Regions from separate parts of the Mesorhizobium sp. WSM3879 genome, predicted to be linked through region 1. Evidence: riboswitches for the same ligand, from Rfam matches in the RefSeq annotation. Region 1 holds a riboswitch; each other region holds the start of a gene.
What was found. A riboswitch is a leader RNA that binds a small molecule or an ion and turns the genes downstream of it on or off. The one in region 1 is predicted to bind cobalamin.
Positions count from the first base shown of each region.

Region 2: another riboswitch for cobalamin. It lies ahead of CK218_RS29030 (DUF1636 family protein); the one in region 1 lies ahead of CK218_RS25600 (CbtB domain-containing protein).
Region 3: another riboswitch for cobalamin. It lies ahead of bluB (5,6-dimethylbenzimidazole synthase); the one in region 1 lies ahead of CK218_RS25600 (CbtB domain-containing protein).

Region 1 covers NZ_NSFZ01000014.1:143,043-146,267, forward strand. The annotation lists gene cobU (bifunctional adenosylcobinamide kinase/adenosylcobinamide-phosphate guanylyltransferase) at 1-297, opposite strand, end outside; gene CK218_RS25595 (CbtA family protein) at 290-1,087, opposite strand; gene CK218_RS25600 (CbtB domain-containing protein) at 1,103-1,282, opposite strand; cobalamin riboswitch at 1,319-1,517, opposite strand; gene CK218_RS25605 (gamma-glutamylcyclotransferase) at 1,588-2,274, opposite strand; gene CK218_RS25610 (aromatic ring-hydroxylating dioxygenase subunit alpha) at 2,416-3,225, shown strand, end outside.
Region 2 covers NZ_NSFZ01000021.1:29,762-32,986, forward strand. The annotation lists gene cobW (cobalamin biosynthesis protein CobW) at 1-1,035, opposite strand, end outside; gene CK218_RS29030 (DUF1636 family protein) at 1,037-1,465, opposite strand; cobalamin riboswitch at 1,504-1,703, opposite strand; gene CK218_RS29035 (winged helix-turn-helix domain-containing protein) at 1,733-2,932, opposite strand.
Region 3 covers NZ_NSFZ01000002.1:427,707-430,931, reverse strand. The annotation lists gene CK218_RS05465 (exodeoxyribonuclease VII small subunit) at 192-443, opposite strand; gene CK218_RS05460 (histone deacetylase family protein) at 447-1,373, opposite strand; cobalamin riboswitch at 1,488-1,666, shown strand; gene bluB (5,6-dimethylbenzimidazole synthase) at 1,709-2,446, shown strand; gene CK218_RS05450 (hypothetical protein) at 2,477-3,225, opposite strand, start outside.

The sequences.
Region 1 (3,225 bases):
CAGCATATGATTGCTCAGCCACAATGTCAGGCAATCGATAAGCACCGGCTGGTGATCGGGCAAGGCGTCGATCGCGCCGACCAGGTCGAGCGGCGCATCGACGGTGACCCAGCCTTTGCCGCGGCGCGAGCGATGCAGCGCGATGCGCTCGCGCATCTCCTCGTCATAGGCCTGCGCGGTGGCGATATAGGCCCAAGGCGACGGGCTTGCCGCCACCAGGCACTCGGCATGCGCGCTCTTGCCGGAGCGCGCACCGCCGATGATGAAGGTCAGATGGCCCTCCGCGCGATCAGGCAAAGCTGTCGCGCAGGCTGGTCGACGTACCGGTGAAGCGGCCGCGCACCACACCGACGGCCGCACCGAGCACCAGCCAGAAGACCAGATCGGTGAGGGTCACCGCCACCACGAACTGATGGTGCAGCCCCTCGGGAATCGCCGTCTCGAAGCTGACGGGCTGCGGCGCGCCGACTACGTGCGGAGCGACGATCAGCACGACCGCCAGAATTGCCAAGGGCAGCGACTTGCGAAAGGCGATCAATCCAAGGCCGACCGCGGTTGCGGCCACCGTCGAAATCCACCAGATCTGGCGCGGCAGAAGTTCCGCCGCCGGCATGGCCGGCAGTTCCGGCGGCAGGCCGAGGCCGGGCGCGAGCGTGAAAACCGCAAAGCCGGCAAGGCCCCAGAACACGCCCTGGCGCCAGCTGCCGATGCCACCGGCGAATTCCGAGACCGCGACCAGGATCAGCGCGAAGCCGATGCCGGTGACGATGTTTGCGACAACGTTGAAGGCGAAGCGCTCGAAGCCGTCGGCCGGAGCCCAGCCCTCGTCCTCGGTCGGAGCCGCCGCTTCCGTCGACGCAGGAGCGGCGCTGCTCATCGCATTGCCCGCCGGTTCGGCCGAGCTCATGGCAGTGCCAGTTCCAGTGTTGGCGGCATGGTCGTGGTGATGACCGCCACTCGCCTTTTCATAGACTTCCGCTTTGAGGATCAGCGGCACGGTCGCATAGGCCTGCATGCAGGCAAGCGCGATGCCCGCCACGAGCCCTGCGATCGCCGCGACGAACACGACGTTGCGAAACAGATTCATGATATCGGGCCTTCGTCAGTGGCAGGGAAAAGCCATCGAGTGACGATAGTCGTGGGCAGCGTTGTGGACCGCATCGATGTGCGAGAAGCCGACGAAACCGACGACGAAAATGCCGAGCAGCGCGGCGAGAGCCAGCTGCATGATGCGCGACTGCGAGGAGACGGAGGCGCCGAGGGAGACGGAAGCGGTATTCATGTCTTGTCCTTTCGCCCTCCACCCGAGGGCATCGAAGTCAACTTTCCTGTCGCCGGCAGGTCTCCTGGCTCGCGGATTCGCACCCTTCCCCACCTTCCCGAGGACAAACCTCAGTGGTATATGGAGAGGACTACCGCACACAGTTGCGGGGGCAGCCACGGCTTAGGGCAAAGACTCCACCCTCACCGCATTCCCTCTTGGCTCCAAAAACGGAACCGACGACGCCATCGACTATAGGCAGAATCGTCGCGACCGGCAAACCAAATTCCGTCACGCCGCAGCGTGATTGCGGCACCGGTTTCGGACTAAGATCCGGCGATCCGCTCGGCGACGAGCTTCTGCAATCGCCACAAATGGCGGTCGTGAATACCGCGCTGTTCGAGGTTCTTCACCGTGTTGTAGAGATAGTCGGCGCCTGAACCCCAGTGGCCGCACGAGGTCGCCAGCCTTTCGACCACCTCGTCTTCGTTGAGTGGGCCGGCATAGGTCGTGCCTTTGCGATTGATGACGAAGGCAAGCGCTCTCAACGGCCCCTTGTCGGTTGCGAGTTGCAGCAGGCGCGGTCGGTAGCTGGTCGGCTTCAGCGTCATCTCGCGGCGAAAAAGCCTGTCCAGCGCCTGCCGGCGGTCACCACCGTTCAGGCGGAAAGCAACGCCCTTGCATTGGCCGCCACGATCCAGCGCCATCATCAGGCCGGGCCTTTGCTTGGTGCCGCGCCAGCGCGTCATCTTCATGCAGAAGGAGCGATGCCAGCCGCGAGCCACGGCGACGCGCTCCTCAAAATGCTCGATTTCCGGTTTCCAGATCAGCGAGCCGTAGCCGAACAGCCAGAGAGGCTCGGTTGCAGGTAGCTCGGCCTCGAATGCATCCAGCATGGCTTCATAGTCGCTGTCCACGAGATGCTCGGCATCCGGGTCGGGCCCCGGGTCATCGACCGCGCGAAAACAGCGGGCGACCAGTTCCACGGTCAGCGACATCGTTCTTGCAGGCATACTTTGCAATCCTGGGCAGCCGGCGAAACCGCAGGCGATTACGAAGTGACCTTAAGGGCAGCACCCGGAAGCGACAATGGCCGCGCAATTGACAACGGTCCTGCCCGGGTGTCGGCTGTCATCAGCCAAGGGGAGCCGCTCATGCAGCCAAATCCTAGCGAACACAGCCGCTACAATGGCCTCACCAGCCTCGAGCCGACGTTGCCTGCAAGCGCCTATCGGGAAGCCGACGCTTACCGGCTCGATCTCGAAGCGATCTGGTATCGGAGCTGGCTCATGGTTTGCCGCGAAGCCGATCTCGCGGAACCTCTTGCCTTTCGAACCGCGCGTATCGGCTCGCAGCAGGTCGTCGTGCTGCGCGAAGAGGCCGGGAGCTTGCGCGCCTTCCACAACACCTGCCGGCATCGCGGCTCGCAGCTCTGCCAGGAAAGCGAAGGGCGGCTGAAGGCAAGGCTGCTCACCTGCCCCTACCACGCCTGGTCCTATTCGCTGCGCGGCGATCTCGTCCGTGTCCCATCGAAATCGCTGCCCGAAGGCTTCGACAAGGACAATTATCCGCTCTACCGGGTGGCGCTGTCAGTGTGGCGCGGCTTCGTCTTCATCAATCTCGCAGTGGAGCCCGATGGCTCGGCGGAAGCCTCCTTCGACTCCGCCTCCCGCGATCTTTCGAACTGGCCGCTGGAGACGCTCGTCCCCGGGCACCGGCTCACCAAGGTGATGAACTGCAACTGGAAAATCTTCTGGGAGAACTTCAACGAATGCCTGCATTGCCCGGGCGTGCACAAGGACCTGTCGCGGCTGGTGCCGATCTATGGGCGCGGCCTGATGGCGAGGCATGACGATCCGGAATGGGCGCGCTATGCGGATAATGATGCGCCGGAGTTTTCCGGCGGCCTACGCGCCGGCGCCGAGACCTGGTCGCGCGACGGACGCGTCCATGGGCCGGTCTTT
Region 2 (3,225 bases), on a different contig from region 1:
GCCGGCGAGGATACGCTCGATCGCCGGGCGGTTCAGCCCCTTGAGGCCGATGACGACGAGCCGCGATCGGCGGTCGTCGTCCGGCGTCCAGGCGCGGTCGTAATAGTGGTTGACGCGCGGGCCGACGGCTTGGAGCAGCAGCCGCATCGGCTTGCCACCCACCTCGACAAAGCCTTTGACGCGCAGAACGTTTTCCTGCTCGGCGGCGAGAGCGACGCGCTTTGCCAGCTCATCCGGACTGGCGATGGACGGGATATCGAGGACGAAGGAGTCGAAATCGTCATGCTCATGGTCGAGCTCGTCATCGTGATGGGTCTTGCGGTTCTCGATGTCGTCTTCGACGGCGAGGCCAAGACCGAGCAGCACGGAGGGGTCGACCTTGCCCTGCGCGGTCGGCACGACCTTGACGGCGCGCGCCACATGCTCGCCGATGACGGCATTGGCGCGCTCCGAGCCGGCCGCGTCCATCAGATCGCTCTTCGACAGGATGATGAGGTCGGCGCAGGCGATCTGGTCCTCGAACACCTCTTCGACCGGATCATCGTGGTCGAGGGAATCGTCGGCGGCGCGCTGCGCCTGCAAGGCGTCTAGGTCGGAGGCGACGCGGCCGTCGGCCAGCGCCGGACCGTCGACCACGGCGATGACGCCATCGACCGTGACGCGGCTCTTCACCGTCGGCCACTGGAAGGCCTGGACGAGCGGCTTCGGCAAAGCGAGGCCGGAGGTTTCGATCAGGATGTGGTCGACCTTCGGCGTGCGCGACAGGATCTGGTCGAGCGCCGGCACGAAATCGTCGGCGACGGTGCAGCAGATGCAGCCATTGGCGAGCTCGACGATATTTTCCTCTGGGCAGGTGTCGATGCCGCAGCCTTTCAGGATCTCGCCGTCGATGCCGACATCGCCGAATTCGTTAACGATGATCGCCAGCCGCTTGCCCTTGGCGTTTTCGAGCAGGTTGCGGATCAGCGTGGTCTTGCCGGCGCCGAGAAAGCCGGTGACGACAGTGCAGGGAACACGGGAGAGGGATGCGGTCATGTCAGTCCTTCAGCAGGTCGAGGGGAGGGATGCGGGCAACCAGGCCGCGCTTGAGGGAATCGGGCCGGCCTCGCCAGGGGATGAGGCCGTCGGTCGAGGTGGCAAAGAGCTTTGCGCCGGTGACGAGGTCGGCGCCGCTGGTCGTTTCCAGGTCACCGAAGACATAGCTCCAGCAGCCGTCGCGCAGCAGCGCCGCGCTCAGGCGGCGTTTGCAATTGCCGAGACACTCGACGGTGCGGATGCGGATTTTCTCGTCCGGCGCGGCGCGGCGCGCGTCTTCGGCAAGGAGGGCGCCGGCGCGCGGATGCGCGTCCGAACCGGTCTCATCGCGGCAGGAGGAGCAGACGATGACGGTCACTTCCGATAGCGCGTCGCGGGGTTCGGACGAAATGTCCGCGGTACTAGCCGGAAAACTGACGTTGCGATCCAAAACCAGGCTCCTTGCCCGGAAAACCCGCCGAGCGATCGGATTCTCATGTCTCAGACGGCAGGTCTCCTGGCTCGCGGGTCGTCGCCTTGCGCCGCCTTCCCGGGAACATCCCAGTGGTTTTCGGCTGAGGCTCGTCGCTCACAGTTGCGGGGACAGCCGCGGATTTGGGTTTTCCCGCACCGCATTCCCTCTTGGCTCCTCCCCTTGCCGGGAGGAGACCGTCTGCGGCGGATTTAGGCTTAGAGGTGCTGGCATGTCAACGCGCGGCTACGACACCGAAATGTCGGCCAACGCCGGCCCAAGGTCGCCGGCCGGCGTCACCTCGATGGTTTCCAAGCCGAGCCATGCCTGCATCTGTTTCAACTCATCGAAGAGCTGTGCGGCCGTTTCGGCGGGAGCGCCGGCTTCGGCAAAAGCCGCATGGACGCGCAGCACGCCGGCCGGGCGGTCAGCTCTCAGATCGACCCGGGCAACGATCCGGTCGCCGAGCAGGAAAGGCAGCACGTAGTAGCCGTACTGGCGCTTCTCGGCCGGCGTGTAGATCTCGATGCGGTAGCGGAAGCCGAAGAGTTTTTCCGTCCGGGTGCGTTCGAATACCACCGGATCGAAGGGCGCGAGCAGGGCGCGGGCCTCGATCCGGCGCGGAAAGCGGGCGTCCTTGTGGAGATAGGCGGGCTTGTCCCAGCCTTCGACCTTCACCGGCAGCAGTTCGCCCATCTCGACCAGTTCCTCGATCCTGGCCTTCGTATCGCCAGGCGCCAGGCGGAAATAGTCGCGCAGATCGCCATAGGTGGCGATGCCATGGGCGCGGGCGGAAATGCGCAGCAATTCGCGATGCGCGTCCTCGACCGAGGGCACCGGCAGGTCGAGCACGGCCTGCGGCAGAACCCGCTCGGGCAGGTCGTAATAGCGCTCGAATCCGCGCCGGTAGGCGGTGGTGATGCGCCCGGCCCAGAACAGCCATTCGAAAGCGTGCTTGGCCTCGCTCCAGCCCCACCAGCCGCCATTGCCCTTGTGGCCTTCGATGTCGGAGGCGGCGATCGGCCCGCGTTGCGCGACTTGGCCGTAGATCTCCTCGATCATCGCCTTGCGCTCGCGGCCCCATTTGGCGAGGCCGAGATACATTTCCTCGCCTTGCTCGGCGCGCTGCATGCGCCAGCGCATCAACGGATAGGTCTCGACGGGCAGGAAGGAAGCCTCATGGGCCCAGTATTCGAAGACGGTTCGCTTGCGGGTGACGGCCGCGTTGTCGAGCAGCGCAAGCGGGTAGGGGCCGAGGCGCGAATAGAGCGGCATATAGTGGGCGCGCACCACGGCGCTGACGGAATCGATCTGCAGCAGGCCAGTTCGGGAAAGCACGCGGGCGAGATGGCGACGATCGGGCGTGCCGGCAGGCCGCGCATCGGTAAAACCCTGCGCACCGAGCGCAATGCGCCTTGCTGCGGCGAGCGAGATCTTTTCCTTCATCCAGCTACCGATCCTTTGCCGGGGTTTCCAGTCGGTGATTCCGGCCATGCTAGCAGGCAAATGGCGGGAGATATGTCAGGATAGAAAAGTGGAGTAAAACATGAAGGAAATCAAACAGGAGCGGATCGGACCAGTTTCTTCCGATATGGCGTCCAGCGCCGGATTTTGAACAAGGTTTGACTTGCGTCGCCGAAACCGCTGCGCTAACCCTCGCCGCGTCGCAGCATAGGCCACCTAAAACGGTTCAGCGGGTTAAACTGTCACGCTTCCGCCTTAGAGTCCGTTGCTGTAAT
Region 3 (3,225 bases), on a different contig from region 1:
GCTTGAACTCCTTACCTGCTTTCTGCCCGAACCGATCTGACATTGTGCACCGAGGTGTGTTGAGATTCAGGTCAGACCGAGCCGAAAATGCTGGGTTCCGAGAACCGGACCGGAGCGTACTTGAAGGACGTGAGCACCGGAACCGCAGAAAGCCGCGTTTGCAGGCGGCCTCACCTGAATATCAATACACCTCACTCGGCGTCGAGCGGCTCCGTTCCAACCGGCTTGCCGTCGCGCGAGAGCCTGATCTTCTCGACCTTGTCCTCGGCGGCCTTGAGCAAGCGGTCGCAATGAGCCTTCAGCGCCTCGCCGCGCTCGTAGATCTTGATCGACTGGTCGAGCGGAACGTCGCCGCGCTCCAGATCATCGACGATCTTCTCCAGCGCGTCGAGCGCCTGTTCGAAGCTCATCGCCTTGACGTCTTGGTTAGCTTCATCAGCCATCATTCATCCCTTCATCAGCCGCCCGACATGGGCGGCGACCGAAAATGCCAGTCCTTGCAGATCGTAACCGCCCTCCAGCAGGCTGACGAGCCGGTTGCCGCTGTGGCGCCCGGCGCGCTCCATCAGTTGGCCGGTCGCCCAGTCGAAATCATCCTCGGTCAGGTTGATCGCGGCCAGCGGATCGCGATGGTGCGCATCGAAACCGGCGGAAATGATGATCAGATCCGGCTGGAAGGCGTCGATCGACGGCAGCACGCGCGACAGGAAGGCGTCGCGGAACGTGTCGCTGCCGGTGCTCGGCGCAAGCGGCGCGTTGACGATGTTGCCGGCGCCGGTCTCGCTCTTGGCACCGGTGCCCGGATAGAGCGGCATCTGGTGGGTCGAGCAATAGAGCACCGACGGATCGTCCCAGAAAATGTCCTGCGTGCCGTTGCCGTGATGCACATCCCAATCGACGATGGCGACGCGCTCGGCCTGGTGCTTCTCCTGCGCATAACGGGCGGCGATCGCCGCGGTGTTGAACAGGCAAAAGCCCATCGCGGTCGCTTTTTCGGCGTGATGGCCGGGCGGACGCGCGGCAACGAAGACATTGGCGGCACGGCCCTCAAACACATCGTCGACTGCGGCGTTGGCCGCGCCGATCGCCGTCACCGCCGCCTGCCAGCTTTTCGGGCTGGCGCTGGTGTCGGCATCGATCGAGACGATCCCCGTCTCGGGAATCGCAGCGCGGACACGGCCGACGAAATCCTCCGGATGCGCGTAAAGGATCGTCGCCTCGTCGCCTTCCGGCGCCTCGACGCGGTCGAGGGCCGAAAAAGCCTCGTCGTCGAGCACGCGCTCGATGGCGCGCAAACGGTCGGGCCGCTCGGGGTGGCCGGGCGGCGTGAGGTGTTCCAGGAATACCGGATGAGTGTAAAGACGAGTGGTCATGGCGCCTAATCTAGGCACCTGTCGCACGGATAGCCATGTTTCAGCGCCGAATGATTGGGGAAATCGCGCCCAATCGTGTCGCTGGCGGCATTGGCCCGGCTTCGGCTTCGCGATAAGGTCGCGTCGCTGCCTGGTGCCCGCAACGCGGGAGAATCGGGAACACGGTTGAAATCCGTGGCGTGCCCAACGCTGTGAGGGGGACCGCGCCGGCAAACGCCACTGTCCCAGACGGGAAGGCGCCGGATGCGGGTCGATCCCGAGCCAGAAGACCGGCCCGGCAGACATGGTCATCCGCATGGTCAGGCGGAGGACTGCTTATCGCAAGGGGACAAGCGATGCAGGCACGAACAGCCGCCGCCGGCGGCGATGACTTTGACCAATTGGCGCGCGACGCCGTCTACCGAGCCATGTTCACCCGGCGCGACGTGCGCAGCCATTTCCTTGCCGACGATCTCGACGACAGCGTTTTGGCGCGGCTGCTCACCGCGGCACACCACGCGCCGTCGGTCGGCTACATGCAGCCCTGGAACTTCATCATCATCCGGGACGCCACAAGGCGGCGGCAGGTGCGCGACCTGTTTTTGGCCGCGCGCGAACAGGAACTGCCGGCGATCGAGGTGGAGCGGCGGGCGCTCTACCGCAAGCTGAAGCTCGAGGGCATCTGCGAAAGCGCGCTCAACCTGTGCATCACCTGCGACCGCCAGCGCTCGAAGAACTCGCCGCTCGGGCGCTGGCACAATCCGGAGATGGACCTCTACAGCACCGTCTGCGCGGTGCAGAATTTCTGGCTCGCGGCGCGGGCGGAAGGCGTCGGGGTCGGCTGGGTGAGCATCATCGAGCCCGAAGCGCTGAAGCGACTGCTGTCGATCCCCGAGCACGTCACGCCGATCGCCTATCTCTGCGTCGGCCGCGTCTCGGAATTCGCGCCGAGGCCCGACCTCGAAGCGCATGGCTGGGGCAAGCGCCTGCCGCTGCCCGAGCTGGTGATGAGCGAGACCTTTTGCGGCGCCGGCGAGGCGCCGCTCAAATCGGCGATCGCTCGCCTTGGTTCCCGTGAAGGGGCGAAGCCGTGATCAGGCGGCCTTCGTGGCCGGGGCTGCTGCTCAAGCGGTCCTTGGCGAATCCCAGCGCGAGCCGCCGAAGGGGCTGAGCGCCTTGTCGCGCAATTCCCTGAACTTGGACGAGGCTTCGGCCAGGCGCCGGTCCCATTCCGGATTGGGGACCTGGCCCTCGATGGTGGCGAAGTAGACCTGCATCAGCGAAGCGACGGCGAAGGGCTCGATGAAAGCCGCCTTGAAGGCCCAGGCGAAGACGATGGCCAACACGAAGGCCCAGCCGGCAAGCTGGCCCGGCATGGCCCAGAGAATCGCGGCGGCGGGCGGCAGCATCAAAAGGAAGATGACGAAGGAAACACCCCACATGATCACCGCCAGCCAGACGGCGTTCTTGACCATCAACTTGCCGTTCTGCGCATAGAGCACGACGCCTTGCCTGGCGGTCTCGAAAGGCGAGTTGGAATGGGTGCGGATGTTGTAGCCGAGGATGATCTCGTCGACATAAGTCAGCGACAGGCGGATGACGGTGTTGATGAAGCTCACCAGACCGCTCAAGCCTGGAATTGGTAGGAACGCAGCAATGCCGCCGATCAGCCCTGTGATGGCGCGGATGGCGCCTTTCACCAGCTGGTCGACGACGAAAAGGATGTTGGCCTCGGCGAAGCGCTTCGTCACCACTTCGCGCGCATAGGCGATCTGGCCCTGGCCGTCGGGAACGTCCTGCCCGTCGATCAGATGGACCATGACGGCGATATGGCCTGCCTTGAGCACATAGAGAATGTATTCGCGGATCCAGT